DNA from 3 places in the Pseudoalteromonas sp. 13-15 genome. Region 1 is predicted to be linked to each of the others. Evidence: predicted binding sites of a transcription regulator. Region 1 holds the regulator's gene; each other region holds the start of a gene.
The links. Region 1 encodes FliA, which starts transcription of late flagellar genes. Its sites were predicted from a motif close to CTAAAGNTNNNNNNNNNNNNGCCGATA; they were not measured.

Region 1 (10,576 bases):
GCCGATGTAGTTGTTACCAACCCAACGCATTATTCTGTTGCTCTTAAATACGACACTGAGCGAGCAGGAGCACCTATAGTGCTTGCTAAAGGCGTGGATGAACTGGCTATGCAAATTCGAAAAGTGGCAAACGGTAATGATGTACCCATTGTTGAGTCGCCAATGCTTACTCGAGCGCTTTATCATACCGCAGAAGTAGGAGAACAAATTCCTGATCAACTGTTTACTGCCGTTGCACAGGTGCTAGCTTATGTTTTTCAGCTAAAACGCTTCAATAAAGGTCGCGGAAAACGCCCGACTAAGCTTAATAAAAAGCTCCCCATTCCTGATGCCTACAGGTATTAATATTTCCCCTTTATTAACTTGGAATAGTTATTGCTAATTCTACGTAGTGTCAATTTTTTGAAATTGTAGAATTATGAGTTTTAAAGCGGTATTACAACAACTTAATGCAGATAAAAAAGAATATGCAAAAGGCGTAGGGACGCCTTTGCTTGTGCTTGCAGCTTTGGGAATGGTCATTTTACCGTTACCGCCATTTTTACTTGATATCCTTTTTTCATTCAATATTGCGTTAGCGTTGGTGGTACTACTCGTCACGGTTTACACCATGAAACCCGTTGAGTTTGGTATGTTTCCGGCCGTGTTGCTTATCGCCACAATTATGCGTTTAGCACTTAACGTAGCCAGTACACGTGTTGTATTGTTAGAGGGACATAATGGTGGAGATGCTGCGGGGAAAGTAATTGAAGCCTTTGGCTCTGTTGTGATTGGCGGTAATTATGCTGTTGGTTTAGTGGTGTTTTTAATTCTGATTATTATTAACTTTGTAGTAATCACAAAAGGTGCAGGGCGTATTTCTGAGGTATCTGCACGTTTTACACTTGATGCAATGCCTGGTAAACAAATGGCAATTGATGCTGATTTAAACGCTGGGTTTATTAGTGCCGAGCAAGCGCGGGATCGCCGAGAAGAAGTAACCCGCGAGGCCGATTTTTATGGTTCAATGGATGGTGCAAGTAAGTTTGTAAAAGGTGATGCTATTGCGGGTATCGTCATTTTAATTATTAACATTGTTGGTGGCCTATTTGTTGGCATGATCCAGCATGACTTAAGCTTTGGCCAAGCTATGGAAGTTTACACACTCCTTACGATTGGTGATGGCTTGGTGGCTCAGCTCCCCTCATTACTACTATCAATTGGTACCGCAATTGTAGTAACACGCCAAAACGAGTCTCTCAATATGGGCGACCAGTTTAAGAAACAACTTGGCAACGAAAAATCATTATTTATAGCCTCTGGCATCTTAATTACCATGGGCTTAGTGCCAGGCATGCCTCATTTAGCATTTTTAAGCCTAGGTGCATTATTAGGTTATTTAGCTTATTACACTCAACAAAGTAAATTAAAAGTGGCTGCAGCAGAAGCTGAGGCTGCTGCAAATGGAACTGCTGGTACGGGCGTTGCCAACAAGCAAGAGCAAAAAGAACTAGGCTGGGATGACGTTCAGCAGGTTGATGTAATCGGCCTGGAAGTGGGTTACAGACTAATCCCTTTAGTTGACCAGTCTCAAGGCGGAGAGCTACTAAATCGTATTAAGGGAGTACGTAAAAAGCTTTCTCAAGAGCTTGGTTTTTTAGTTCCACCCGTACATATTCGCGATAACTTAGAGCTTGACCCTAATGCATACAGAATTACGCTTATGGGGGTATCTACCGGTGAAGGTGAACTCAAGCATGGTGATGAGTTGGCAATAAACCCAGGTCAAGTATTTGGGCCAATTAAAGGGGTTGAAACTAAAGACCCTGCTTTTGGGCTTGATGCGGTATGGATAAAACCAGATCAAAAAGACGAAGCGCAATCGCTTGGCTATACCGTGGTAGATTCAGCGACGGTTGTGGCTACGCACATTAGCCAGTTACTCACTAACAGCGCAGCACTGCTGTTAGGTCACGAGGAAGTACAGAACTTATTAGATATGTTAGGTAAAAGCCACCCTCGCTTAGTTGAAGGTCTAGTCCCTGACGTATTACCGTTAACTGTGATTGTAAAAGTACTACAAAATCTACTTAATGAAGGCGTTGCAATTCGTGATATGCGCTCAATTGTACAAACCCTTGTTGAGTATGGGCCACGTAGTCAAGACCCTGATGTGCTAACGGCTGCAGTACGTATTTCATTACGTCGATTAATCGTTCAAGACGCTGTAGGCATGTCTTCAGAAATCCCTGTCATAACCTTGGCGCCTGAGTTGGAACAGATGTTGCATCAGTCACTACAAAATGCAGGCGACGAAGGTGCCGGTATAGAACCAGGACTTGCAGAGCGACTTCAAGTGTCACTAAATGAAGCGCATCAAAATCAAGAAATGTCCGGTGAACCTTCAATATTGCTAACGTCGGGAATGTTACGCACTGTGTTATCTCGTTTTGTTAAGTACACCATCCCGGGTTTAAGGGTGATGTCTTATCAAGAGGTACCAGATGAAAGACAGATCAAGATAGTCAGCTCTGTTGGCCAACAATAAGATTTTAAAGGGGTTGAATCATGAAAATAAAACGTTTTTTTGCTAAAGATATGCGCACAGTACTTAAAGAAGTTAAAGACGAATTAGGTGTTGATGCGGTTATTATGTCAAATAAAAAACTAGCTAACGGTGTAGAAATTGTAGCAGCAGTAGATTATGACAAAGCAGCCCCTAAAAAAGAGCAAGCACTTAGCGCTCCAGCACAAAGCTCAACAAAAACACAGCCAGTGCATAATTTTGTAAAACCAGAGCCTCTTCGCGCTAAACCAGAGCCACAAGCGAAAGTAGCCGATAGTCTTCAGGCATTATTAGAGCGTCAAGCCCCACGCCCTCGTTCTGCAGAATTGGCTTCTATGTTTTCTCAATCAGGTATTGATACTACAGACAACTACCAAGAGCCAGTTCAAGAGCAGCGTCCTCGTCCTATATTCACTAATGAACGTCAAGCTTCAGCGCGTCCGCAAACACAAGCAGACAGCCTTGGATTTGATGATTTAGAAAGTGGTTTTGATGATCTTGACAGTCCAGTGACACCTCGCCAAGAAACTAAGCATACTGAAAGTGAGCAAATTTCGTCAATGCGTGACGAAATGAATGCCATTCGTCAATTGTTAGAACATCAAGTGTCAGGGCTTATGCAACAAGACATGGCAAGACGCGATCCTACTCGTGCATGCATGATTGATCGTTTAGTCGGTATGGGAATAGATAAAGATGTTGCTGAGCAAATGGCGTGCTTTGTACCTGACGATGTATCTCGCCAGCAAGGTTGGAAAGCACTTTTAACAATGGTTGAAGATCAGATGCAGACAACCAACAACGAGATTTTACGTCAAGGCGGTGTATACGCCTTAGTCGGCCCAACGGGTGTTGGCAAAACAACAACCGTTGCTAAATTAGCTGCGCTTGGCGCACAAAAATACGGTGCAGACAAAGTCGCTTTAATCACAACAGACACATACAGAATTGGTGCTTATGAGCAACTCGCCACTTATGGCCGAATTATAGGTTGTGGTGTAAAGCAAGTTAAAGATGCTAATGAATTAGCTGAAGTTTTATATCATTTACGAAATAAACGACTAGTATTAATTGATACTGCGGGTATGAGCCAACGCGACTTGCGCTTAACTGAGCAACTTAATACGCTAATGCGTAATCAGCGTGTTGATATTCGCAGTTATTTAGTGCTCAGCGCAACATCGCAAATACATGTGTTGCAAGAAACCGTTAGGCATTTTAAAAAAGTGCAGTTAAGTGGTTGTATATTCACCAAATTAGACGAATCTTTAAGTTTAGGTGAGATTATTAGTATAGCGATTCAAAATCGCCTTCCAATAGGGTATCTTACTAACGGTCAACGAGTACCAGAAGATATTCGAGTTGCAAATGCTGAAAAACTAGTTAAAAAGGCTGAGCAACTCTATTTAAAAAGAGCAAAAGCACAACATTCAAGGCACCAAGCAGTGGCGCCAAGCACAGTAGGGATGTATGATTAACACAGTATTAGATCAAGCAAGTGGCCTGCGCAAAATGAGTCAAAACAATAACAACGGCGTAAAAGTTATCGCTGTCACTGGCGGTAAAGGTGGAGTAGGAAAAACAAATGTTTCTCTGAATACTGCAATTGCATTAGGCCAGCAAGGTAACAGAGTGTTGGTTCTTGATGCCGATTTAGGCTTAGCAAACTGTGACGTTATGCTAGGACTACGTGTTGAACGTAACTTATCACATGTTTTATCTGGTGAATGTGAACTTGATGAAATTTTAGTTGAAGGCCCCGCAGGTATAAAAATTGTACCCGCAACGTCAGGCTCTCAAAGTATGGTTGAATTGTCGCCTTCAGAGCACGCAGGACTTATACGGGCTTTTAGTGAATTAAATACAGAGTTTGATATTTTAATTGTCGATACAGCCGCAGGTATTTCAGACATGGTGCTGAGCTTTTCTCGCGCGGCACAAGACGTCATGGTTGTTGTATGCGACGAGCCCACATCGATTACAGATGCTTACGCGCTCATTAAAGTGTTGAGTCGCGAGCATGGTGTATACAAATTTAAAATTGTTGCAAATATGGTCCGTAGTATGCGTGAAGGGCAAGAGTTATTTGCTAAACTTTCCAAAGTGACCGATCGTTTTTTAGATGTATCAATGGACCTGGTCGCAACGGTTCCCTACGACGAAAATATGCGCAAAGCAACGCGTCGCCAAAAAGTTATTGTAGAGCTTTTTCCTAATTCGCCGGCGGCACTTGCGTTTCAAGCGTTAGCAACAAAAGCAGTTAAATGGCCAATACCTAATCAACCATCAGGTCATCTGGAGTTTTTCATAGAGAAACTAGTAAACGGCTAATTATGACAACATTGGTGAATAAAGTTATGGGATATCAATCAGCACAAAATTTAAATGTGATTGTTGAAAAACATGCATCACTTGTCAAAAAAGTGGCATGTCATCTTATAGCGCGTTTACCAGCCAGCGTGCAGCTGGACGATTTAATACAATCAGGAATGATAGGTCTGATTGAAGCATCTAAAAGTTTTGATGCAACCAAAGGGGCTAGCTTTGAAACTTTTGCGGGGATTCGTATTCGTGGGGCAATGCTTGACGAGATGCGACGTGGCGATTGGGCACCCCGTTCAGTGCATCGTAAAAGCCGTTTGGTGGCCGAAACAATTGCTTTTTTAGAAAAAAGCTTAAACCGTGAGCCGACAGATATAGAAGTTGCTGAAAAACTTGAAATTTCGTTAAATGAGTACCATCATATCTTAAACGATGTAAATGCAAGTAAAGTACTCGGTATTGAAGACCTTGGTGTTGATGAAGATGCCATCAGTCCAGTGGGCCAAGATTTAGCGCTAGACAAACCGTTTAATAATGTTAAAAATGAGCGGTTTAACGAGTCTTTATTAGGTGCAATAAAATCTTTACCAGAACGTGATGCAATGGTGCTGTCTTTGTACTATAACGATGAAATGAATTTAAAAGAAATAGGGCATATACTCGATGTAAGTGAATCGCGTGTAAGTCAAATACATGGTCAGGCGATGATTAAGCTTAAAGCTAAAATCAATGACTGGATAAATTAGTAGTAAGTAAACAAGGTTAAGACCTCACTGGGGGATGTTTTGGATAAAAACATGAAAATTCTGGTTGTTGACGATTTTTCAACAATGAGACGTATTATTAAAAATCTGTTGCGTGACTTAGGTTTCACTAATGTTCAAGAAGCAGACGATGGGTCAACCGCTTTGCCAATGCTACAAAATCAAGTATTTGATTTTGTTGTTACCGATTGGAATATGCCAGGAATGCAGGGTATAGACCTACTAAGAGCAATACGTGCGGATGATAAGCTTAAACACATTCCAGTATTGATGGTAACGGCTGAAGCTAAAAAAGAACAAATTATAGCGGCAGCACAGGCAGGTGTTAATGGTTATATCGTTAAGCCATTTACTGCTGGAACACTCAAAACTAAATTAGAAAAAGTATTTGAACGTTTAGGCTAATGATAGGGGGAGAGGCTTATGTCAGCACTTGCTGCGCCTCAAATAACTTTAGAACAAGCTCGTCAGCTCGTTGTTTTTCTAGAAAACGGTGAGCAAGACAAAGCCAATCAGTTAATTTTAGATACCGCTTCTAAGGAGCAATCTGAAATATTTGCTGAGGTTGGAAAGTTAACCCGTCAATTGCATGAAGCTTTAAAAAGCTTTGAGCTAGACACTCGCTTATCTGACTTAACTACCGATGCTATTCCAGATGCAAAGAAACGGCTCAATTATGTTATAGAAATGACAGAAAATGCCGCGAATAAAACAATGGATGCAGTTGAGGCTAGCCTACCAATTGCTCAACAGTTGGCAGACGAAATATCTCATATCAAACCGACATGGGATCGCCTAATGAATCGAGAGATTGAGTTAGGGGAGTTTAAATCGTTATGCCACAGCATTGATAAGTTTATGAACAATTCTCATCATAAAACCGATGAGCTGCAAAGTTTGATGACTAATGTACTTATGGCACAAGACTATCAAGATTTAACCGGACAAGTTATTCGCCGAGTTATTGAGCTTGTTAGAGAAGTTGAAGAAAGCTTAATTCATCTTTTGACAGCCTTCGCTGATCAAAGCGAAAGTAAAGCCGAAAAAATAGAACAACAAAAAACAAATGAACCATTAGACGAACAAACTTTAGCAGGTCCAGAAGGCCCTATTATTGATAAAGAATCACGTAATGATGTTGTATCTGATCAAGATGAAGTCGATGATCTTTTATCAAGTTTGGGCTTCTAAGAGGAGAGTAACTGCATGTTTGAAGTCGATGAAGATATTTTACAAGACTTTCTTGTAGAGGCAGGAGAAATCCTAGAGCTTTTATCTGAACAGTTAGTTGAGCTGGAAAACAATCCAGAGGACACCGAATTACTCAATGCCATATTTAGAGGGTTCCACACTGTAAAAGGTGGTGCTGGATTTTTAGCTATGACCGAGCTCGTTGATGCATGTCATGGCGCAGAGAATGTGTTCGATCTGCTTAGGCAAGGCGTACGAACGGTTAATTCAGAGTTGATGGATGTAATTTTACAAGCTCTCGATACGATTAACGAGATGTTTGCCACCATTCAAAATCGTGATAAACCAGAACCTGCTGATCCTGAACTTCTTGAAACCCTTCATAAACTAGGTTTACCTCCAACAGAAGAAGAGCTTGCTGGTGACTCACCAGTTGATTCAACTGAAGAACCTCAAGCCGAGGTTAATGATGCCCCAGTTGCCGAGGAAGCCTCAGGAACTGATGAAGAAGATCCGTTTGCATTTGACGAGCTATTTAGCGGTGGAACAGTTGAACAAAGCGATGATGAAACTCAGATTGACGAAATAACAGAAGATGAATTTGAAAACTTACTAGACGAATTACATGGAAAAGGTCAAAGCCCAGTAGCTGAAAGTGCGTCCAGTAGTAATGATGTCAGTGGAGACATTACAGATGATGAGTTTGACAACTTACTTGATGAACTTCATGGCGTTGGAAGCTTTGGTGCTGTTGCGGCCAGTGAGCCAGTAAAAGAGCAATCAGCAAGTAATAATTCTGCAGAAAATTCTTCAACGCCTTCAATAAGTTCACCTGCAAGTGATTCTAGCGATGATGAAATTAGCGATGATGAATTTGAAGCATTGCTTGACGAGCTTCACGGTTCAGGTGCTCCTAAATCAATAGAGAGCCCTGCAGCTCCAGAGCCAAAGCCGGCGGCAAAACCCGTAGCTAAAGTAAGTGAGCCTGTCAAAAAGCCTGAACCTGTAAAAGCAGCAGCCCCAAAACCTGTTCAAAAGCCAGCAGACAAACCGGCAGCAAAACCGGTAGCAAAAGCGGCTCCAGCGCCAGCAGCTGTGAAAAAGCCAGCTCCTCCGCAAGCAGAAACAACAGTGCGAGTTGACACAAAACGCCTAGACCAAATAATGAATATGGTGGGTGAGTTAGTACTTGTTCGTAATAGGTTGGTAAGTTTAGCCACTAACTCAGAAAGTGAAGCAATGGGTAAAGCCATTTCTAACCTAGATGTAGTGACTGCAGATATTCAAGGTGCAGTAATGCAAACGCGAATGCAGCCAATTAAAAAGGTATTTGGCCGCTTCCCTCGCGTTGTTCGTGACTTAGCACGAAGCCTCAATAAAGATATTAGCTTACAGCTTGTCGGTGAAGAAACCGATTTAGACAAAAACTTAGTTGAGGCACTTGCAGACCCACTAGTTCACTTAGTTAGAAATTCAGTGGATCACGGTATAGAAATGCCAGCTGACCGTGAAGCAGCAGGCAAACCTCGGACGGGTAATGTTACACTTTCAGCGTCTCAAGAGGGAGACCATATTTTGCTTACCATCAAAGATGATGGTGCGGGTATGGACGCAGAAAAGCTCAAAAAGATAGCGATTGGTAAAGGGGTAATAGATCACGATCAAGCAAGTCGTTTATCGGATACTGAAGCTTACAACTTAATATTTGCACCAGGATTTTCTACCAAAGAAGAGATCTCTGACATCTCAGGCCGTGGTGTGGGAATGGATGTTGTAAAAACTAAAATCACTCAACTTAATGGCTCAGTGAGTATTCAGTCAGAGCTAGGTGTTGGTACAATTTTAGAAATAAAAGTACCGTTAACACTTGCGATATTACCAACCTTGATGGTTGTAGTTGGCGAACAAACATTTGCATTACCATTAGCTGGTGTAAGCGAAATATTCCATTTAGATCTAACCAAAACAAATGTTGTTGATGGTCAATTAACAATTATTGTACGTAAGAAAGCGATACCGCTATTTTATCTTGAGCATTGGTTAGTTAAAGGAGCAGATCGCACTCAGCGCAAAGCGCAAGGTCATGTTGTTATTGTTCAAATAGGTACTCAGCAGGTTGGTTTTGTAGTTGATTCTTTAATAGGTCAAGAAGAAGTTGTAATTAAACCTCTTGATGCTCTTTTGCAGGGTACCCCAGGTATGGCAGGCGCAACTATTACATCAGATGGTGGAATTGCACTAATTTTAGATGTTCCAAATATGTTAAAACACTACGCTGGCTAAATCATAAAGTAGGTACACATAAGATGTGTGCCTACGTATAAACTTAATAAGAGAGCTAAATGGCCGTAAAAGTTTTAGTTGTTGATGATTCAAGCTTTTTTCGTCGTAGAGTAAGCGAAATCCTTGAACAAGACAGCGATATACAAGTTATAGGTTTTGCCATTAATGGCAGAGAGGCTGTAGAAAAAACGGCTCAGCTTCGTCCTGATATGATCACGATGGATGTAGAAATGCCTGTGCTTGATGGTATCAGTGCTGTTAAAGAGATAATGGCAAGTAACCCCACGCCAATATTAATGTTTTCCTCTTTAACCCGTGCTGGCGCAACAGCAACACTTGATGCGCTTGATGCTGGAGCGATGGATTTTTTACCTAAAAAGTTTGAAGATATTGCACGTAATAATGAAGATGCGATAAAGCTCCTTCAAGCTAAAGTCAAAGAAATTGGTAATAAGCGTATTCCTAGAGCCTTTAAGCCAATAACACACCAGAAACCAGCGGCACGCTCTGTGCCTGATAAAATCGGTAATACTGCGTCTTCAATCAGGCAACCAGATAGAAGTTTTCAGCGTTCAACAACCGCATCGACATTAACAAAAACACAAAACAACGTACCAACTCGTGCAAGTGGCAAGCAATACAAGCTTGTGGCTATCGGTACATCTACTGGTGGTCCTGTTGCTTTACAAAATGTGCTTACGCAATTACCCGCTAATTTTCCGCATCCTATTTTACTTATCCAGCATATGCCTGCTGCTTTTACACCGGCATTTGCAGCTCGTTTAAATGGATTGTGCAAAATAAAAGTAAAAGAAGCACAGCAAGGTGATCGTCTTGACCCTGGAACTGCCTATTTGGCTCCTGGCGGGCAACAAATGATGGTTGAAGGTCGAGGTGGTTCTAAAACATTGCGCGTTTTTGAAGACAATAGCGAGCGAATCACTTATAAGCCCAGTGTTGACGTTACATTTGCAAGTATTGCAAAAGCTTATCAGGGAGATGTTTTAGCTATTATTTTAACCGGCATGGGGGCTGATGGTAGAGATGGCGCAAGAATGTTAAAACAAACTGGCGCCACTATTTGGGCACAAGATGAAAAAAGCTGTGTTGTTTATGGTATGCCACAAGCTGTTGCTAATGCGGGGCTTTCAAGTGAGAGTTTAGCGCTTGACGATATTGCAACGCGGATAAAAAGCGAAACCGGTTGTGGATAAGCTTTCTGTACTTGGTTTAATTGTTGCACTAAGTGCTATAGCAATTGGCTATCATCTAGAAGGTGGTGTTATTGCCGCCCTTTTTAATGGCCCTGCGCTCATTATAGTACTAGGTGGGACAGTAGGCGCTGTAATGCTGCAAACGTCTACTAGTACCTTTAAAAAAATGCTTAGAATGAGTCACTGGGTATTTGTGACTCCCAGTTACAATATTGATGATGCAATTGAGCAAGTTAAACGTTGGTCTCATAAAGCGA
Region 2 (10,576 bases), 680 kb from region 1:
TTGACTTTGTGGGGGTTCGTAATCCAGAAAACCAACAAATGATGAGCCAAGCACTTGCAACTGCTGAAGTACTTCCTCAAAAAGAGAAACTTATCGCAGCTATTTTTAATCATATTCACACTAAGCGCGCTAAATTTAACGAATTAGCTGACGTGAAAGATGTGTTTGTTGCGCAAGGTGTTGATGGCGATAAGTTTGATAAGTTATTTAAAAGCTTTTCGGTTCGTACATTAAGCTCTAAGATGAAGCGCGATCAAGAATACTTTAAAGAAAAAGGTGCTCTTCGTGGTGTGCCCACATTTATCGTAAACGGTAAGTATAAATTAAACTTAGGCCGTGAATCAGGTGTTACAGCACCTGAAGATATCAGTAAATTAATTAATTACTTAGCTAACAAGTAAGTTTAGCTAAAACCAAAAAAGCTCCTTAAGGAGCTTTTTTGCTTTATAAGGATGTAGCAATGAAAAAAATATTAGTATCGAGTTGCTTGCTAGGGCAACCTGTTCGTTATGATGGGAAAGGACAAACATTACAGCATCCACAATTACGGGTATGGCAAAGTAATAAGAAAATAATATCCTTTTGTCCTGAAGTGGCTGGTGGGCTATCTACTCCTAGAGCTCCTGCTGAAATAATACAGGGGAAAGTAATTACTAATTCAGGCGAAGATGTAACAGAGCAATTTCAAACAGGGGCTAATATAGCGCTAGAACTTTGTAAAAAAAATAAAGTTCGTTTTGCTTTACTTAAAGAATCGAGCCCTTCTTGCGGACGAAATACAATATATGATGGAAAGCATCGCGGAATAAAAATCGAAGGTCTAGGTTTAACTGCAGCATTATTAATAAAGAATGGAGTTCAAGTATTTAGTGAAGAGCAAATACCAGCACTTATAAAAGCACTGGCACTTTAATTTTGGTTGGTTATTTACGCTGTAAGAAAACACCCGACTCTATGTGATGTGTATAAGGGAACTGATCAAATATCGCAAAGCGCTTAACGTTATGCGAACGCGTTAAATGATCTAAATCGCGTTCCAGTGTGTCAGGATTACACGATATATAAATTATGTTTTCGTAATTAGCCACTAAATCACAGGTTAACTCATCCATACCAGCGCGTGGCGGGTCGACTAAGATGGTTTGGCAGTCATAGCTTTTAAGGTCAATACCGTCTAAACGAGAAAAAGTACGTTCGCCATTCATTGCTTGAGTAAACTCTTCGCTCGACATACGAATAATATCTAGGTTGTCTACATTGTTTTTGGCAATGTTATATTGAGCAGAGTGAACAGACGATTTAGATATTTCAGTTGCGAGTACTTTATTAAAAGATCCCGCTAGCGCAATAGAAAAGTTACCATTACCGCAGTAAAGCTCTAGTAAATCATTTTTAAGTGGTTTACATAAATCTTGTGCCCACTCAAGCATACTTATATTTACTTTTGCATTAGGTTGCGTAAAGCTATTTTCTACTTGTTGGTAAATTAGTTCTTGGCCATTTACAGTTAATTGCTCTGTTACAAAGTCATCACCTAGCACTTCTTTCTGCTTACGTGCTCGGCCAATAAAATCTATTTTATATTTTTCACTCAGTTTTGCCTTTAGTGACTTAATTTCACGTAGCCATTCATCATCAAGGGGCTTGTGATAAAGCAAGCTCACTAAAATTTCACCACTGAGTGTAGACAGGTAATCTATTTGAAATAGCTTTCGGCGTAAAACCTCGCATGGTTTAAGGTTTTCAATCATCACCTGCATGATTTCACCAATAAGCGGTGCCGCAGGGTCAAACGTATCAACGCGTATTTTTTCTTTAGTTTGCTGATCAAACATTATATGAAACAGATCGTCTCCATCATGCCATACTCTAAATTCGGCACGTTGGCGGTAGTTAATTGGCTCCGAGCTAAATACTTCTAGCTGCTTCACACCAAAACGTTGAAACTGTGAAGTTATACGCTGTTCTTTTTCACTTAACTGCGCTTGGTACTGTGTGGTATCTATTTTAATAACTGCCATTCGCGTTACTACCTTATCTAAGATCTGTTTATCGGCGCTATTGTAGGGAGCGGTTCGCATTTGTCTAGTTTTGGCTAGAATAAATGATGTTTTTTTGCACGGTTTACTTTAGTTTTTTATGCCCTGGCCGATAATAAACTACGCATGCTCAGGAGACGATTCATGAAAATAGGCAATTATGGCTTTATACCAAGCCAGAACATAAACAAATTCAACAACAAAGCTGACGTACAACAACCTACCATCGCGTCTCCGCAAGACAGCTATCAGCAACGAGGTAAAGAATTAGCTGCTAAAGTTTTAGGTGATAAAATGGCAGAGCAGCTTGGTTTGCCAGTTCAAGAAAAAAAAGCAGATAAGCCCCTTTTTGATTTTGAAGCAATAGTTAAAAATGTACTCGACTTTGTCACCGGCGCCGTTAATAAAGCAAAAGCTGATGGTGCCGATGACGATAAATTAAAAGGTATGCTAAGTGATGCCCGTAAGGGGGTGCAAATAGGTATTGATGACGCTGTTGATGAGTTAAAAGAATCCGGCGTTCTGAACGATGAAACCCAAGAGGGAATCAACAAATCAAAAGAAGGTATTTTTGATGGCCTTGATAAGTTTGAAGATAACTTGTTCAACCCAATGCCCGCTAGTGTGGGGGTAACTCAAGCACAATACGCAAGTTTAAGTAATAATGCTCAGTACAGTTTCACAACCGCAGAAGGTGATGAAGTAACGATAAGTTTTGCCGATGCGTTTAAATCTCAGTCTGCTAGTAGCTATCAGCGTGGTGAGGGAGGGGAGGCATTCGTAAGTGAATCATCACAATCGAGAGAGCTTTCATTTTCAATGTCAGTTAACGGCGACCTTAATGATAAAGAGCAAGAAGCAATTAATGAGTTAATGGAAAACCTACAAAACGTAAGTAAGACCTTTTTTAGCGGCGATTTAGAGCAGGCATTTGAAGAGGCGCAAGAGCTTAGTTTAGGCAATGAACAACTTGTCGCATTTTCAATGGATTTACGCCAAACCAAAACAGTTGCTGCAATAAAGGGTTACGAAGAAAATAAACCGGCTCCAGAAAAAGTAATTGCAGATAAAGTAGCGCCTTTTAATGATGACCTCCGAGAGGCATTTTCTAAAGCAACCGAGCTAGGTATTCAAAATCAATTATCAGGTATTATGCAGTGGCTTAATGAAGATCAAAGTGAGATCGATAAACTGGTTGATTACACAAAAGCTATGTTTGAAAACCTTAATAAGTTAAATAGCGCGACAAAGCAAACAGCAGAGGAAGTTTAACCTCAACATTAAACTACTTTCTTTTGCAAAAATCACATGGCAAACTGCCGTTCTAATCTAATAATAGGAACGGTCGTTTGTCAGCGCATATAATGGTTTTTGATTCAGGGATTGGTGGCACAACAGTACTTGAACATATAAAGCAACGTATCCCGAATGCTCAATATAGCTATTTTATGGATAATGCTTTCTTACCTTATGGAGCTCAAACACAACAAACAATTATTAATCGTTTGTGTTCGCTCATTCATTTCATTAAGTCAAACAAGCTAAACGTCGATTTAATTGTTATAGCATGCAACACGGCATCCACATCGGCATTAAGTGCTGTACGCAAAATTACAGATATACCCATAGTTGGTGTTGTACCAGCAATCAAGCCCGCCGCAGAATTAACACGTTCAAATCACATTGCTTTACTGGCAACACCTGCCACAATAGCGAGCTCATATACAAAAAAGTTAATAGCGCAGCACGCTAGTAATGTAACTGTTAACTTATATAGCAGTGTTGAGTTGGTAAACCTTGCTGAATTACTTTTCTTTAATGGCTATTTAGATACAAATAAATTACATGCTGTACTTGAAGGTTTGAATCTTGAAAAGCAAACAGATGTGCTTGTATTGGGGTGTACTCACTTTCCGATACTTACAAAGCAGATTAGTGAGCACTTTAAAAACAGCATTCAGCTGGTGGATTCCGGTGCAGCAATAGCAAATAGAGTTATTTATCTATTAACCGAGTCAGGTTTTTTAGCACAAAATATACCTGGCATAAAAAAGCCGTTGCAATACTATGCAACGGCTAATGTGATCAGCGATAAACTTGCGGTTAAGCTAGTTAAACTGATTGATCCGCCTGAGTTCGAAGCGTATTAGAATCATCTTCTTGTTTTTGTTTTGCTTCACGTACTTTTAAAGTGCGTTGTTGGAACTCACTATCGTTCAAGTTAGCAATAGCATTGTCTGCATCAGCTTGCGCCATTTCAACAAAACCAAAGCCACGACGTTTGCCTGTATTTTTATCCTTTAATAGACGAACGTTGAATACTTTACCTTGCTCTTCAAACAAAGCACGAACAACACCTTCGTTTGCACGGTAAGGAAGATTACCAACGTAAAGTGTTTTAGTTTTTACTTCGGCCTCTTCTAAAACGTCAGAAGACATAGCAGCAATAACTAGCCCACCTATTAATAAGCCAACAGCAAATACAATTGCAGGGTCAAGTTCTAAGCTTCCAAGGGCGAACTTAACAATAACAAAACCAACTACAGCAATAACAACAGAAAAGATAAAAGATTTTTGATCGGGTAATTTCATTTTAGATCTACCAATAAACAGGAAATAAACATTAATTTAACATTGTGAACTTGCTATCTTAACGTCTTAAACGAACTTAGCAATGATATTTATATGAAATTATAAAAAGCAGTGTAAAAAAACATCAATTTAAGCGTGTTTTAACATGGTTTTTTGTGGTTTTGTTCTAATTTTGTTCGAACAGTAAAAAGATCTAAAAAAAAGGGTTGATCTGTTTTCGGATCTCCCTATAATGCGACCCCACTGAGACGGGAAACGCCGAAGCATAGCAAAGTGTTAGCGGCTCAGAGAGTTAAGTAAAACTTCTGTTTTAAATTATCGTAAGAAAGTTTAAAACAAAGTATTGACTCGAAAAATAAAGGATGTATTATACGCATCCCTAGCGACAACGTCGCAACGTTCTTTAACAATATAAAGCAATCATCTGTGTGGGCACTCGTACAGATTGAGTTCTAACAGCCAAGCTACTTAGGTAGTGAGGCAAACAAATTAGAGTCTCAATTGAAACTGAGTGACCAACAGAATAATTACTTAGGTAGTTATTCAGCACAGTCAATTCAATATCGAAAGATATTAAATAAATTCAGAATTCATTGAGCTGTCGAAAGACACAAAACTTTTTAATTGAAGAGTTTGATCATGGCTCAGATTGAACGCTGGCGGCAGGCCTAACACATGCAAGTCGAGCGGTAACAGAAAGTAGCTTGCTACTTTGCTGACGAGCGGCGGACGGGTGAGTAATGCTTGGGAACATGCCTTGAGGTGGGGGACAACAGTTGGAAACGACTGCTAATACCGCATAATGTCTACGGACCAAAGGGGGCTTCGGCTCTCGCCTTTAGATTGGCCCAAGTGGGATTAGCTAGTTGGTGAGGTAATGGCTCACCAAGGCAACGATCCCTAGCTGGTTTGAGAGGATGATCAGCCACACTGGAACTGAGACACGGTCCAGACTCCTACGGGAGGCAGCAGTGGGGAATATTGCACAATGGGCGAAAGCCTGATGCAGCCATGCCGCGTGTGTGAAGAAGGCCTTCGGGTTGTAAAGCACTTTCAGTCAGGAGGAAAGGGTGTGAGTTAATACCTCATATCTGTGACGTTACTGACAGAAGAAGCACCGGCTAACTCCGTGCCAGCAGCCGCGGTAATACGGAGGGTGCGAGCGTTAATCGGAATTACTGGGCGTAAAGCGTACGCAGGCGGTTTGTTAAGCGAGATGTGAAAGCCCCGGGCTCAACCTGGGAACTGCATTTCGAACTGGCAAACTAGAGTGTGATAGAGGGTGGTAGAATTTCAGGTGTAGCGGTGAAATGCGTAGAGATCTGAAGGAATACCGATGGCGAAGGCAGCCACCTGGGTCAACACTGACGCTCATGTACGAAAGCGTGGGGAGCAAACGGGATTAGATACCCCGGTAGTCCACGCCGTAAACGATGTCTACTAGAAGCTCGGAACCTCGGTTCTGTTTTTCAAAGCTAACGCATTAAGTAGACCGCCTGGGGAGTACGGCCGCAAGGTTAAAACTCAAATGAATTGACGGGGGCCCGCACAAGCGGTGGAGCATGTGGTTTAATTCGATGCAACGCGAAGAACCTTACCTACACTTGACATACAGAGAACTTTCTAGAGATAGATTGGTGCCTTCGGGAACTCTGATACAGGTGCTGCATGGCTGTCGTCAGCTCGTGTTGTGAGATGTTGGGTTAAGTCCCGCAACGAGCGCAACCCCTATCCTTAGTTGCTAGCAGGTAATGCTGAGAACTCTAAGGAGACTGCCGGTGATAAACCGGAGGAAGGTGGGGACGACGTCAAGTCATCATGGCCCTTACGTGTAGGGCTACACACGTGCTACAATGGCGCATGCAGAGTGCTGCGAACCTGCGAAGGTAAGCGAATCACTTAAAGTGCGTCGTAGTCCGGATTGGAGTCTGCAACTCGACTCCATGAAGTCGGAATCGCTAGTAATCGCGTATCAGAATGACGCGGTGAATACGTTCCCGGGCCTTGTACACACCGCCCGTCACACCATGGGAGTGGGTTGCTCCAGAAGTAGATAGTCTAACCCTCGGGAGGACGTTTACCACGGAGTGATTCATGACTGGGGTGAAGTCGTAACAAGGTAGCCCTAGGGGAACCTGGGGCTGGATCACCTCCTTATACGATTTAGAACTTATTTGTTCGTAGTGTCCACACAGATGATTGTTATTGTAAAGAGAACAACACTTATTGTTTGGGTCTGTAGCTCAGCTGGTTAGAGCGCACCCCTGATAAGGGTGAGGTCGGTAGTTCAAATCTACTCAGACCCACCACTTCTTCACGAAGTCGGTAACTAAACAATAAGACCAGCATATGTGGGGCTATAGCTCAGCTGGGAGAGCGCCTGCCTTGCACGCAGGAGGTCAGCAGTTCGATCCTGCTTAGCTCCACCACTTTTACTTCTTAAAAATAAATATTCTTTATCGGGCAGCTAAATCGCCTGAGAATAGAGTGTGTTTAATTTTGAGAGGTTTTTGTATCTCTTGCTCTTTAAAAATTTGGAAAAGCTGATAATAAAATTCGTATGAATAACATTGTTATTTGTACAGAGTTTTCAAAAGTAAAAAAGAATGATAGCAGTATCATTCAGTGCCATTTAATCACTCTTATGAGTCGATTGATTGGTATCTACTTTAGTATTCAATATTAACTTCTGGCGAAGTTAAACTGTCACAAAACAAAGACCCGTTTGGGTTGTATGGTTAAGTGACTAAGCGTACACGGTGGATGCCTTGGCAGTTGGAGGCGATGAAGGACGTATTAACTTGCGATAAGCCTAGTCAAGCTAGTAAAAAGCACTTGAGACTAGGATTTCCGAATGGGGAAACCCACCTGCTTGCAGGTATCGTTAACTGAATACATAGGTTAACGAGGCGAACGCGGAGAACTGAAACATCTAAGTACCCGTAGGAAAAGAAATCAACCGAGATTCCGAAAGTAGCGGCGAGCGAAATCGGAACAGCCCTTAAGCTTATTATGTGTTAATGGAAGGCTCTGGAAAGTGCCACGATACAGGGTGATAGTCCCGTACATGAAAAGACATTTTAAGTGAAATCGAGTAGGTCGGAGCACGTGAAACTTTGACTGAATATAGGTGGACCATCATCTAAGGCTAAATACTCCCAACTGACCGATAGTGAACCAGTACCGTGAGGGAAAGGCGAAAAGAACCCCTGTGAGGGGAGTGAAATAGAACCTGAAACCGTGTACGTACAAGCAGTAGGAGCAGACTTGTTCTGTGACTGCGTACCTTTTGTATAATGGGTCAGCGACTTATATTTTGTAGCGAGGTTAACCGATTAGGGTAGCCGTAGGGAAACCGAGTCTTAACTGGGCGAATAGTTGCAAGGTATAGACCCGAAACCCGGTGATCTAGCCATGGGCAGGTTGAAGGTTGAGTAACATCAACTGGAGGACCGAACCCACTAACGTTGAAAAGTTAGGGGATGACCTGTGGCTAGGAGTGAAAGGCTAATCAAACCGGGAGATAGCTGGTTCTCCCCGAAATCTATTTAGGTAGAGCCTCGGACGAATACTTACGGGGGTAGAGCACTGTTAAGGCTAGGGGGTCATCCCGACTTACCAACCCTTTGCAAACTCCGAATACCGTAAAGTAATATCCGGGAGACACACGGCGGGTGCTAACGTCCGTCGTGAAGAGGGAAACAACCCAGACCGCCAGCTAAGGTCCCAAAGTCATAGTTAAGTGGGAAACGATGTGGAAAGGCCCAGACAGCCAGGAGGTTGGCTTAGAAGCAGCCATCCTTTAAAGAAAGCGTAATAGCTCACTGGTCGAGTCGGTCTGCGCGGAAGATGTAACGGGGCTAAACTATGCACCGAAGCTGCGGATTCATCTTAGGATGAGTGGTAGGGGAGCGTTCTGTAAGCGGTTGAAGGTGTACCGGGAGGTATGCTGGACGTATCAGAAGTGCGAATGCTGACATGAGTAACGATAATGCGGGTGAAAAACCCGCACGCCGGAAGACCAAGGGTTCCTATCCCATGTTAATCAGGGTAGGGTAAGTCGACCCCTAAGGCGAGGCCGAAAGGCGTAGTCGATGGGAAACGGATTAATATTTCCGTACTTGGTATAATTGCGATGGGGGGACGGAGAAGGCTAAGCAAGCATGGCGATGGTTGTCCATGTGAAAGTGAGTAGGGCGTTTGTTTAGGTAAATCCGGACGAACACTAAACCTGAGACACGAGACGAGCTACTACGGTAGTGAAGTTGCTGATGCCATACTTCCAGGAAAAGCCTCTAAGCTTCAGATTATACCGAATCGTACCCCAAACCGACACAGGTGGTCAGGTAGAGAATACTAAGGCGCTTGAGAGAACTCGGGTGAAGGAACTAGGCAAAATCGTACCGTAACTTCGGGAGAAGGTACGCTCCTATCTGTGATGAGACTTGCTCTCTAAGCGGACGGGAGCCGCAGTGACCAGGTGGCTGGGACTGTTTATTAAAAACACAGCACTGTGCAAAATCGCAAGATGACGTATACGGTGTGACACCTGCCCGGTGCCGGAAGGTTAATTGATGGGGTTATCTTCGGAGAAGCTCTTGATCGAAGCCCCGGTAAACGGCGGCCGTAACTATAACGGTCCTAAGGTAGCGAAATTCCTTGTCGGGTAAGTTCCGACCTGCACGAATGGTGTAACCATGGCCACGCTGTCTCCACCCGAGACTCAGTGAAATTGAAATCGCAGTGAAGATGCTGTGTACCCGCGGCTAGACGGAAAGACCCCGTGAACCTTTACTACAGCTTGGCACTGAACATTGAACCTACATGTGTAGGATAGGTGGGAGACTTTGAAGATGAGACGCTAGTCTTGTTGGAGTCGTCCTTGAAATACCACCCTTGTAGTTTTGATGTTCTAACGTTGGCCCCTGAATCGGGGTTACGGACAGTGCCTGGTGGGTAGTTTGACTGGGGCGGTCTCCTCCCAAAGAGTAACGGAGGAGCACGAAGGTTGGCTAAGTACGGTCGGACATCGTACGGTTAGTGTAATGGTAGAAGCCAGCTTAACTGCGAGACAGACACGTCGAGCAGGTACGAAAGTAGGTCATAGTGATCCGGTGGTTCTGAATGGAAGGGCCATCGCTCAACGGATAAAAGGTACTCCGGGGATAACAGGCTGATACCGCCCAAGAGTTCATATCGACGGCGGTGTTTGGCACCTCGATGTCGGCTCATCACATCCTGGGGCTGAAGTCGGTCCCAAGGGTATGGCTGTTCGCCATTTAAAGTGGTACGCGAGCTGGGTTTAGAACGTCGTGAGACAGTTCGGTCCCTATCTGCCGTGGGCGTTTGAGAATTGAGAGGGGTTGCTCCTAGTACGAGAGGACCGGAGTGAACGAACCGCTGGTGTTCGGGTTGTCATGCCAATGGCATTGCCCGGTAGCTACGTTCGGAACTGATAAGCGCTGAAAGCATCTAAGCGCGAAGCAGGCCTCGAGATGAGTTCTCACTAGACTTTTAAAGTCTCTGAAGGGCCGTTGAAGACTACAACGTTGATAGGCAAGATGTGGAAGTGGTGTGAGCCATTAAGCTAACTTGTACTAATTACCCGTGAGGCTTAACCATACAACGCCAAACGCGTTTTGTGTGACAGTTAAGACAGAAGTTAATGAACTAAAGTAGATATTACTGACAGACTTAAAAAATATTATCAGATATTTTCCAAATTCAGTTAGTGCGTAGAAATACGGATTAACAACCAAATTTGCTTGGTGACAATAGCGTTTTGGACCCACCTGATTCCATGCCGAACTCAGTAGTGAAACGAAACAGCGCCGATGATAGTGTAGCATTTGCTATGTGAAAGTAGGACATTACCAGGCTTCAAATTGTAGAAAGCCCGACTAGCAATAGTCGGGCTTTTTTACGTCTACAGAAAAGTAATATTC
Region 3 (10,576 bases), 1.4 Mb from region 1:
CCATTTTTTCCTCTTCCGTACCGGGTAAAAAACCAATAGACTCTGCAATTTCAGGGGTATTTCGGGTCACAAGCACTTTATCGTAAATACCTTTTTCTATAACCAACTCAAGTGCACAGGCAAGCGCTAATAACGTTTTCCCACATCCAGCGGGACCCGTTAAAATCACCAACTCAATGCTAGTATCAAGTAATGCATCAAGCGCCATACCCTGATAAATATTTTTGGGCTTAACACCCCATGCATGATGATGCATTAGCCGCTCAACACTAATATCTTTTATAGTAATGTGCTTATCATCAAACGACTTTACCCTAGCTGCAAAGTGATTACTCTCGTCAAGTAAATACTCATTACAAAATACATCGGGTATTAAATTTTTAGGCACATGATGAAACGTATCTCGCCCGTGCTGCTCTGTATTGCATTGCCCTACATGTTCCCAAAAATCACCCTCTACTTTTTTATAACCGCTAGTGAGCAAATTAATATCATCAATAAGCTGATCTGTTCGGTAATCCTCTACATATTTAAGCCCTGCACCTTTAGCTTTTAAGCGCATGTTTATATCTTTGGTAACCAATATCACTTTTGAATCGCTATGCTGCTTTTGTAGATACACAGCACAGTTAATAATTCGATGGTCGTTTTCATTGCCTGGCAAACCCGAAATTGAGTCTGCGAATAAATGGTCGTTAACAATAATGAGCGTACCGGCAGAGCTCGACTTTGCTTTTTTATTACTGGGTAAGGCTACACCTTGTAGCATTTGTTCCGGGGTTGCGTTTTTGAGTACCTCATCTAAACCACGAATTGCAACGCGGGCATCGCGGCTTACATCGTGTTTTCTATCTTTAATATGATCAAGCTCTTCAAGTACGGTCATCGGAATAACCACGTTATGTTCTTGAAAAGACAAATAAGCGAGGGGCTCGTGGAGGAGTACGTTGGTGTCTAGCACATACATTTTACTTTCAAGGTTCGAAGCTTTTTCCATAGCACTTTCCTTACGTTTTATGATTTTTATGCTATACCAAAATAACTAAGTAAAACGGGCAAAAATCAAAACCTGCAATACTTAATTGCCAAGGCATATTGAAAGTTTAGTCTATTTGTCATAAAAGTCCGTTTTATTACAACCTGAATTTAGTTTTTATTTACCTTTTTAATGGGTTAAAAAATGGCGGTTTTATTCTTTATAATTAACACTTATAAAATTAATTAAAAGTGAGCTAAATAGCGCCTTGCAGTGGTGTTAGCTTACAGGTAACATAGCCGCCTTTTTCATCATAGACGAGACATACATGAATTTTTCCTTAGGTCAGCGTTGGATCAGTGATACAGAGTCAGATTTAGGATTAGGCACCGTTGTTGCCATTGAAGGCCGTCAGGTCAGCATATTATTTCCAGCCAGTGGTGAAAACCGTGTTTACTCTACAGCAGAAGCACCCGTTACCCGTGTGGCATTTAATCCAGGCGATGTGATCAAAAGCGTTGAAGAATGGGAATTAGAAGTCGAATCTATTGAAGTACAAGGCGAGTTACTTTGCTATGTAGGCACCCGTGTTGATAACGGCGAAGAAGCAAAGTTAAAAGAAACCTTTTTAGATCATTTTATAAAATTTAATAAGCCACAAGACCGTTTATTTGCCGGCCAAGTAGATCGTTTTGATCGTTACACGCTTCGTTACCAAACATGGCAACATAAATTTGAACGCGAGCAATCACCTATAAAAGGATTGATTGGCCAACGCGCTAACCTTATTCCGCATCAGCTTTACATTGCCCAAGAAGTGGGTAAACGTTTTGCACCACGCGTATTATTATCTGACGAAGTAGGCTTAGGTAAAACCATTGAAGCAGGCATGATACTGCATCAGCAAATTATTAGTGGTCGCGCCAGCCGTGTACTTATTGTTGTACCTGAAAACCTTCAGCACCAGTGGTTAGTCGAAATGCTACGCCGCTTTAACTTACGTTTTTCTATTTTTGATGAAGAGCGTTGCGACGAAGCCTTTGCCGACTCGCCAAATGTATTTGATACAGAGCAGCTAGTCCTTACTAGCCTTGAGTTTTTAACCAAGAAAAAGCGCTGGTTTGAACAAGCCACATTGGCTGATTGGGATCTATTAGTTGTTGATGAAGCGCACCACTTAAGCATTAATAACGGTAAACCAAGTACTGAATATCAACGCATGGCTGAGCTAAGCCAAGATATTCCGGGCCTTATTTTACTTACAGCAACGCCTGATCAACTAGGCCATAGCAGTCACTTTGCTCGCTTACAATTGCTCGACCCAGACCGTTTTTACGACTACGACGTATTCAAAGAAGAAGAAGCCAATTACAAAGATGTAGCGCAAGCGGCAAACCAGTTATTGCAAGAGCAAGCTCTTGACGACAATGCAAAAACAACGCTAATTGAGCTATTAAAAGAAACCGACATTACCGTCATTCTTGAAAAAGCGCAGCAAGGTGATTTACCAGCGCGCAAAGAAATACTTAACATGCTACTCGACAGACACGGTACAGGGCGTATATTGTTCAGAAATAGCCGCAGTGGCATTGATGGCTACCCAAGTCGTAAATTGCATGCCTATCCAATGGCATTACCAAAGCAATACAAAACGGCCATGTCGGTATTAGGTAACATGAGTGGAATTCAAAACGCTGAACTGAGCGCGCATCGTGCTCTTTTTCCTGAAAAAATATTCCAAGAGTTTGAAGGTGAAAGCGCAAGCTGGGGTGCCTTTGACCCTCGCGTAGATTGGTTAATCGAAACACTTAAAACGCTTAAACACGAAAAAGTACTCCTTATTTGTGCCAAGGCAGAAACGGCTATTAGCCTTGAACAAATACTGCGTGAACGTGAAGCGATTAAAGCCTCGGTTTTCCACGAAGGTATGTCGATTATAGAGCGTGACCGCGCGGCCGCCTTTTTTGCAGACGAATACGATAACGCACAAATATTATTGTGTTCAGAAATTGGCTCAGAAGGTCGTAACTTTCAGTTCTCACATCACCTAGTGTTATTTGATTTACCATTAAACCCCGATTTACTAGAACAACGAATTGGTCGATTAGACCGTATAGGGCAAACACAAGATGTAAACATTCACGTGCCATACTTTGAAAATACGGCGCAAGAAGTGTTACTGCGTTGGTACAACGAAGGCCTTGATGCGTTTGAAACCACGTCAACAACTGGTCAGCTATTGTATAAAGAATTTCGTGATGACTTACTCGAGTTTATTTCAGCCCATAACTGTGATGAAGACGAACTTGACCCACTCCTTGAGCAAGTAGCTCAGCAAAATACTGTGCTACGTAAAAAAATGGAAAGTGGACGAGATCGTTTATTAGAACTGCACTCATCGGGGCAAGGCGCCGCCGACTCATTAGTTGCTGATATTGAAAAGCTCGACAACCAGTTTGAGCTGCCCAGCTACATGATTAACGTGTTCGACACCTTTGGTGTAAGCCAAGAAGACAAAGGCGAAAATACAATTATATTAAAGCCTACAGAGCATATGTTAAGCGCATCATTTCCATCGCTTAAAGATGACGGCATGACAGTGACATTTGACCGTGATACTGCTCTTTCGCAAGAAGATGTACATTTTATCAGTTGGGATCATCCAATGGTGCAAGGCACGATGGATATGATTTGTGATGATGACTTTGGTAGCGCATCGGTTGCTTTACTCAAAAACAAAAAACTCCCTGCGGGCACCTTTTTTGTTGAGCTTATTTTTGTAGCCGAAGCAATGGCGCCTAAAGCATTACAAGTGGGTCGCTTTTTACCTCCAACGCCTATTCGTATATTGCTTGATAAAGCCAGTAATAACTTAGGCGAAAACGTCGCATTTGACGGGTTTAACCAACAGCTTTCAGCCGTTGGTCGTCAAACAGCAAGTAAACTTGCGGGTGCGCTACAAAGCGCAATTCACCCTATGATCACAACTGCAAAAGACATGGCACAAGAAAAGCTCGAGGTTATTCGAACACAGTCGCTAGCTAAAATGCAAACGTCTCTTAGCGAAGAACAAGAGCGATTAAGCGCGCTTAAGCAAATTAACCCTAATATTCGCCAAGAAGAAATTACTTTTTACGATAAGCAACGCACCGAGCTAACTGCACACATTGAAAAAGCGCAGTTACAACTAGATGCAATTCGCTTAATCGTGGTTTCTCACTAAGGTTTTGAGCTTTTAGTTGTTAGTAAAAATTGCAAACAACAGCAGCTAAGTAAAGCGTGGTATTTATACCGCGCTTTTTTATATTCAAAAAAGTATATAAATTAGAAGCCTTCGTACAGGCTATCAATGTTTTCCTTGAGCCTTTGCCCTTGCTACCCTAAAATAGCGTCCTTCAAAATCATTAAGGTCGGCCGTGTTAGTTAATTACAATCCCCCAATGAACCCGTATTTAACCATACTTTTTCAAGACGACGACTTGCTCATTGTTAATAAACCCAGCGAATTATTGACCGTGCCGGGTAAAGATCCTAAGCATGCCGACAGCTTAATTAACCGCGTTAATCGTGTATTTCCAACCGCAAGAATTGTTCATCGTCTTGATATGGCAACGTCTGGCATACTCTGCCTAGCTATTAATAAAGCTGCACACCGACATTTAAGTATGCAATTTCAAGAACGCGAAACCGCTAAGCGTTATATAGCTCGCGTTTTTGGTAAGCTTGAACAAAACAATGGCTCGGTTGATTTACCCCTTATTTGCGACTGGCCTAATCGCCCAAAGCAAATGGTAGATCATGAAAATGGCAAGCCATCACTCACTCATTTCAAAGTACTTGAACGAGAGGAAAACGCCACACGCGTAGAGCTCACTCCAATTACGGGGCGTTCACATCAATTGCGCGTACACATGCTAAGTCTTGGCCACCCCATTTTAGGTGACCGACTCTATGCTCATAAAGAGGCGCTTGCAGCCGCACCGCGTTTACAACTCCACGCACAAATGTTGCAACTAAAACACCCAGTAACCGAACAAGTAATGACCTTTGAAGCAGAACCCGAGTTTTAATGGACTCAATTACTTAGGAAAATTAAACTTTTAAACAAGCATGCCGATACCTAACTAATGACGATTGGTTGAGCGTGTTATGGTGTTTTTGCAATTATTTAAAAAGATTCTATGTTACATGGCATTTAGCTGTGTAGCCCTTTTAGCACTCTGCACAACGGCTGCAGAACATATTGCCCCGCCTTCTTTATCAAGTATTGAAAATAGCGATATTAAACGCCTTTTACCTACCGACGAAGTAAAAACAATGCTAGCAGGTGAAACTGAATTTTTAAGTTTACGTAGTGAATACATGAGCGCTGATTTTAGAGGGGTTGTATTACTTATTCCCGATTGGCAATCAGCCCCTACCAACAATGCTGGAATGAGTTACTTACGCAAAGAGCTTAACAATTTAGGCTACACCACCTATGCAATGACCACCCCTGATATTGATTGGCAAGCGAGTAAAATAGCTGAGCCAGCTACAGAAACAGCACCAAGTGCCGCCACTGAAACAGAGAGTCAAGCCAACAGTGAATCAGAGCAGCCTAATGCTTCAAGTAAAAATGAAGCGCCTCATCATGTGGGTGCCATTGAAGCCATCAGCGACGAAATACTCGATAACTACAAACTAAATTTACTTGCTCGCTACAAAGCGCTTTACCAAACCGCGATGCAAGAACCCACTAATATCGTTGTAATTGCGCAAGGCACCAGCGCAGGAGTTTTAACTGAGTACTATGCAGACTTTCCACAAGAGCGTATTGATGCGTTTATTAGTGTAAGTAGCTATCTGCCCAATGCACAGCGCAATAAAAGCTTAAGCCAAACAACGTCTCTTGTTACGCCTGCACTTTTAGATATTTATTACGCCAGCGACAACCGTGATATTTTAATTAACTTAAAAAATCGCCAGCGCTGGGTTAACCGAAACGCTAAGTTTGACTACCGCCAGCGCCAGTTATTTGGGCTTCGTGATCAACCTCAACAACATGCTCGGCTAACAAAAGAAATAGACGGCTTTTTACGCCGCCTTTTTTAAATACTCATAGGCTGCTTGAATGTCTTGGCTTTTTTTAACCGCCAATTCCATCATATGTTTTGGTAAACCTTGCGATACTAATTTATCAGGGTGATGTTGCGCCATTAACTTTCGGTACGCTACTTTTACTTCCCGCTCGGTTGCCCCATCGTTAAGTCCTAAAAGCCCAAGCGCTTGCGCACGATTCATATTATTGTTGGGGGGTACATGGTGCCCTGAGCCTTCTTTATAACTGCTACTTTGCCCTTGCTGCTGTTGGTAACGCTGTTGCTGTTTTCTAAAGTTAAATTCAGCTTGATAGCGTTTAAGTACAAACGCAAAATGAGTTTTAGAAATACCTAACTGCTTGCTTACTTCACTTAATAACTGCTTTTCTTGGTCAGCTAAAACGCCATCAGAAAACGCCATTTGAATTTGTATTTCTAAAAATAATTGCAGTAAGTCATGACGCTTAGCAAAGCGTTCTTTAAAATCATAGACGGTTTCTTTTAATGAAAAGTCGCTTTGTTTACCCGCTTGAAAAGCATGCTGTGCTTCACGGCGTTCTTCGCCTTTCAAACCCATTTCGTCCATAAATAAGCTAGCGGCTTTAATGTGTACCTCGCTTACTCGGCCATTAGACTTTGCAATATGCCCCATCACTGCAAAGCAGCTTGAAAAGAATAGCGCTTGGCGCTCGTGGACATCATCACCATTAAATAAACTTGAAAAACCACCCGCCTTATCAAAATTATTTTTTAAGCTTTTATCAAATAAATGACCAAGGTATAACCCTAAAATAGCACCAAAAATTTTGCCAAACATAAAACCAAAACAAAATCCGAGTATTTTTCCCCACATGTAAACGACTACTCCTATTAATTATGTGTCGGCTTAAGCCAAGCGCTCATTTAATGCCGTTAAACGCGCTGGTGTGCCTATGTCATCCCAATTACCAATATAAAGCTCGGTAGACACTAAATGCTTACTTAGTTTTTCTCGCAATAACGGCCCAAGCGGACGAATGCCCGGCTCTAAACCATTAAAAAAGTCAGCCTGATAACGACTAATACCCGAAAACGTATATTTTTGACTATCTGGCGATAAATGGCTCAATGTAAAATCCCCATCAAGATTATGTGGGGGATTTTCAATAAGCACCAAATGTGCCTCACCTGGTTGTAAATGTAATTGCATAAGCGAGCTTACATCGTAATCGGTAAATACATCGCCATTTATCACAATAAACGACTCTCCCAATAAAGGAAGTGCCTGAATAATACCACCCGCGGTTTCAAGGCCGCCTTCAACTTCTTGGCTATAAACAATATTTACACCAAATTGACTGCCATCTTTAAAGTACGCTTTAATTTTATCACCCTGCCATGCAAGGTTTATCACTATGTCGGTAATGCCAGCGGCCTTCAAGTTATTAACATGGTGCTCTATGAGTGGTTTATTTTGCACTTTAAGCATAGGTTTAGGCATAGCTTGAGTGAGCGGCATCATGCGCTGCCCACGCCCTGCGGCTAAAATCATGGCTTTCATAAATTTACCTGCTCTAATCTTTTAGTCACTTTTGGTACTATCGTATTTTTAACCCAGTCACTGAGTGCATTGAGTTCAGGATAGCGTTCAGCAACATCTACAATATATTCAAGGGTAGGTAAAATATTAGCTAAATAACCTGTCTTACCGTCACGCAAATACAGGCGACAGAATATACCGGCGGCTTTTAAATGACGCTGTAAACCGGTTAAGTCAAACCAAACTTTAAATTCTTCAAACGAAGTATTACTGACTAAGCCTTCGCGTTTAAACTCGTTATATCCAAATGCTAATAGCTGAGCGAGTTCATTATTAGGGAGCTTAAAATAGCAATCGCGTAACAACGAAACTAAATCGTAACAAAGTGGCCCGCGTACGGTGTCTTGGTAATCAATTATTGCCCACTGAGAATCGCTGTGCATAATATTACGGCTGTGGAAGTCGCGATGAACTGTTACCGTGGGTTGTTCAAGCATGGTTTGAGTGAGTAGATCACAGCTCGACTCCCACATTTTAAGTTGGTTTGTATCAACGCTTTCAGCAATAAAATCTTTTACCAACCATTGGCTAAATATCGATAATTCAAGCGCTATAAAGTCTTTACCATAGGCCTGCATATCTGAAGCCTCAGGCGTTTTTGCCCACTTGGCTGATAAACTTATTAACTGTGTGTAGTAGTCGGTTCTATTTGCATCATTAAGCATGTCAGCTAAGTGTGTGCTGCCTAAATCAGTTAAAATAAAAAAGCCTTGTTGTTCATCACTTTTAATAATATGCGGTAACAAAAAACCCTGGTCAGTAAAAACTTGATTCAAAGATAAGTACGGTGCGTTATTGACCTTTTGTGGATCGGAGTCCATTACAATAAAGTGCTGATTGTTAATTGTTAAGCGAAAATACCGCCTAAAACTGGCATCTCCGGTTATCGCCTCAAGTGTATCTGGCTGTTTGCCAAAGTGGGTCGTTATGAAGTGTTGTAAATTATCAAAGCGTGTCATTTTATAAGATATCTATTTTTAACTAAGTTAATTAGGTCAATTACTGTATTTGCCATTATTTTCCTTTATTATGTGTAAATTATATTTATACACACAGTATTAGGGTCAATAAATGAGCAAAACCTGGGGCATTTTGATGCTAAGCGTAGTTAGCGCACCATCGCTTGCCGAAACTGAACTGACACACAAACTTTGTGGCACTTCAATGCAAACCAGAGCTTGGCAACCGCTACCTGGCGTAAAACTCGGTAATGTTGACATTAAAGCTGATGATGTAGAACTCCTTGGTACTCAAAGCGCCGAATTTACCGGCAATGTTGATATTAACACCGTTAATATGAGTTTGTCCGCACAAACTGCATTGATAGACAAGCAACGTGGTTTACTTAATGCCACAGGTCCTATTGTATATCGCGATGCTGTTAGTAACGTAAATAGCTCAGGGTTAAATGCCGATTTAAATAATTCAGAAATTAGCCTGTTAGGTGCTGATTACAAGCTAACAGAACAACAAGGTAAAGGCGGTGCTGAAAAGCTCACTATAAATGATTCTGGCTTAGTACTGATGAATGCAAGCTTTACTGCTTGTCCGGGTGAAACCCCAGCTTGGGAAATTGAAGCCGACGAGATTAATTTATCTCGCGAAGAAGGTTGGGGTGAAACTCACAACGCCATACTTCGAATTTTAAATACCCCTGTTTTGTATTTACCTTATTTTACTTTTCCATTAGACGAGCGCCGTAAATCGGGATTACTCACGCCTAGTATCTCAAGCTCAGACAAGTATGGCTTAGAAACCATTACTCCTTATTATTGGAATATTGCGCCTAACTTAGATGCCACCATCACGCCGCGTTATATGGCTAACAAGGGTTTGCAACTAAAAACAGAGCTTAGATATTTAACCAAGCAACATGAAGGCCTAGTGGGTATAGAATACCTAAACAAAGACGACTCAGAGCCAGCGCTTGGTGAGCGCTACATGTTTCATTGGCAGCAAAAAAGTTACTTAAACGAAAATTGGCGAGCAAGTGTTGACGTTACCAATGTAAGCGACGATAACTACATTACTGATTTAGAATCAAGTTATGCGAGTAAAACCGACACCCAACTTTATCGTACCGGCGTACTGACTCATTTAGGAGACACATGGCGGACCGATATAAAAGTTCAAAACTTTGAGGTACTGGGTGATCACTTAGAGTCGTACACTGCTATCCCACAAATTAATTTCACACAAACAGCACCATGGAAATTTGATCATTTTGATTTTAGCGTGTCTGGTGAATTGAGCCATTTTACCAACAGCTCTGCAATTATAGATCAAGCAACTCGAGTTCATATTGAGCCAAAAGCACGGTTTGATTACGACCAATACGCATGGTCATTTTTATCTGAAGTAAGCTTATTACAAACAAATTACGATCAACAAGGTGACCTATCTGGCACACAGTTTAAGCAAAGCGTATCGCGTACTTTGCCAAAAGTACGTTTATATTCACAGCTTAATTTTGAGCGCGATACGTCCTACCTTGTCCAAGACGGTATTCAAACACTAGAGCCGCAAATACAGTATTTATATACGCCTAATAAGGATCAGTCTGATATTGGTTTATACGATACAACCAAATTACAAGACGATTATTACGGCTTATTTAGAGACACACGCTTTTCTGGTGTTGATAGAATAGCCGCTGCAAACCAGTTTACGCTCGGTGCAACAACGCGCTTATTTGATAAAAAACAAGAAGAGATTTTTAACTTTAGTGCCGGACAAATATTTTATTTATCTGATGATGCCAAGCCAACCGAGCAAAGCTTAAACTCAGATACCAATTACAATGCATTATTTGCAGCGCAAACCATGGTACATTGGCATCGTCGTTGGTATTTTTCTGCGGGTATACAGTACAACACTGATAGCAAACAAATGATTCAATCAAATGCCACTTTAGATTACAAAGGTGATAATAATCAGCTA

Region 2: the regulator FliA is predicted to act here: its motif matches at 2,128-2,154, upstream of ATS72_RS12800 (DUF5610 domain-containing protein).
Region 3: the regulator FliA is predicted to act here: its motif matches at 5,069-5,095, upstream of ATS72_RS09240 (DUF3530 family protein).

What each region holds. Positions count from the first base shown of each region.
Region 1 covers NZ_CP019162.1:68,701-79,276, forward strand. Annotated here, with positions in the region: gene flhB (flagellar biosynthesis protein FlhB) at 1-345, shown strand, start outside; gene flhA (flagellar biosynthesis protein FlhA) at 419-2,527, shown strand; gene flhF (flagellar biosynthesis protein FlhF) at 2,548-4,023, shown strand; gene ATS72_RS00385 (MinD/ParA family ATP-binding protein) at 4,016-4,876, shown strand; gene ATS72_RS00390 (RNA polymerase sigma factor FliA) at 4,903-5,613, shown strand; gene cheY (chemotaxis response regulator CheY) at 5,653-6,036, shown strand; gene ATS72_RS00400 (protein phosphatase CheZ) at 6,055-6,822, shown strand; gene ATS72_RS00405 (chemotaxis protein CheA) at 6,838-9,105, shown strand; gene ATS72_RS00410 (protein-glutamate methylesterase/protein-glutamine glutaminase) at 9,165-10,319, shown strand; gene ATS72_RS00415 (flagellar motor protein) at 10,312-10,576, shown strand, end outside.
Region 2 covers NZ_CP019162.1:2,747,544-2,758,119, forward strand. Annotated here, with positions in the region: gene ATS72_RS12785 (thiol:disulfide interchange protein DsbA/DsbL) at 1-401, shown strand, start outside; gene ATS72_RS12790 (DUF523 domain-containing protein) at 461-913, shown strand; gene trmA (tRNA (uridine(54)-C5)-methyltransferase TrmA) at 924-2,021, opposite strand; gene ATS72_RS12800 (DUF5610 domain-containing protein) at 2,184-3,311, shown strand; gene murI (glutamate racemase) at 3,389-4,189, shown strand; gene ATS72_RS12810 (RNA recognition motif domain-containing protein) at 4,152-4,631, opposite strand; rRNA gene ATS72_RS12815 (16S ribosomal RNA) at 5,253-6,788, shown strand; tRNA gene ATS72_RS12820 (tRNA-Ile) at 6,864-6,940, shown strand; tRNA gene ATS72_RS12825 (tRNA-Ala) at 6,985-7,060, shown strand; rRNA gene ATS72_RS12830 (23S ribosomal RNA) at 7,368-10,253, shown strand; rRNA gene rrf (5S ribosomal RNA) at 10,396-10,510, shown strand.
Region 3 covers NZ_CP019162.1:1,981,555-1,992,130, forward strand. Annotated here, with positions in the region: gene ATS72_RS09225 (PhoH family protein) at 1-997, opposite strand, end outside; gene rapA (RNA polymerase-associated protein RapA) at 1,305-4,199, shown strand; gene rluA (bifunctional tRNA pseudouridine(32) synthase/23S rRNA pseudouridine(746) synthase RluA) at 4,393-5,046, shown strand; gene ATS72_RS09240 (DUF3530 family protein) at 5,165-6,070, shown strand; gene djlA (co-chaperone DjlA) at 6,053-6,910, opposite strand; gene murU (N-acetylmuramate alpha-1-phosphate uridylyltransferase MurU) at 6,944-7,597, opposite strand; gene ATS72_RS09255 (aminoglycoside phosphotransferase family protein) at 7,594-8,595, opposite strand; gene lptD (LPS assembly protein LptD) at 8,708-10,576, shown strand, end outside.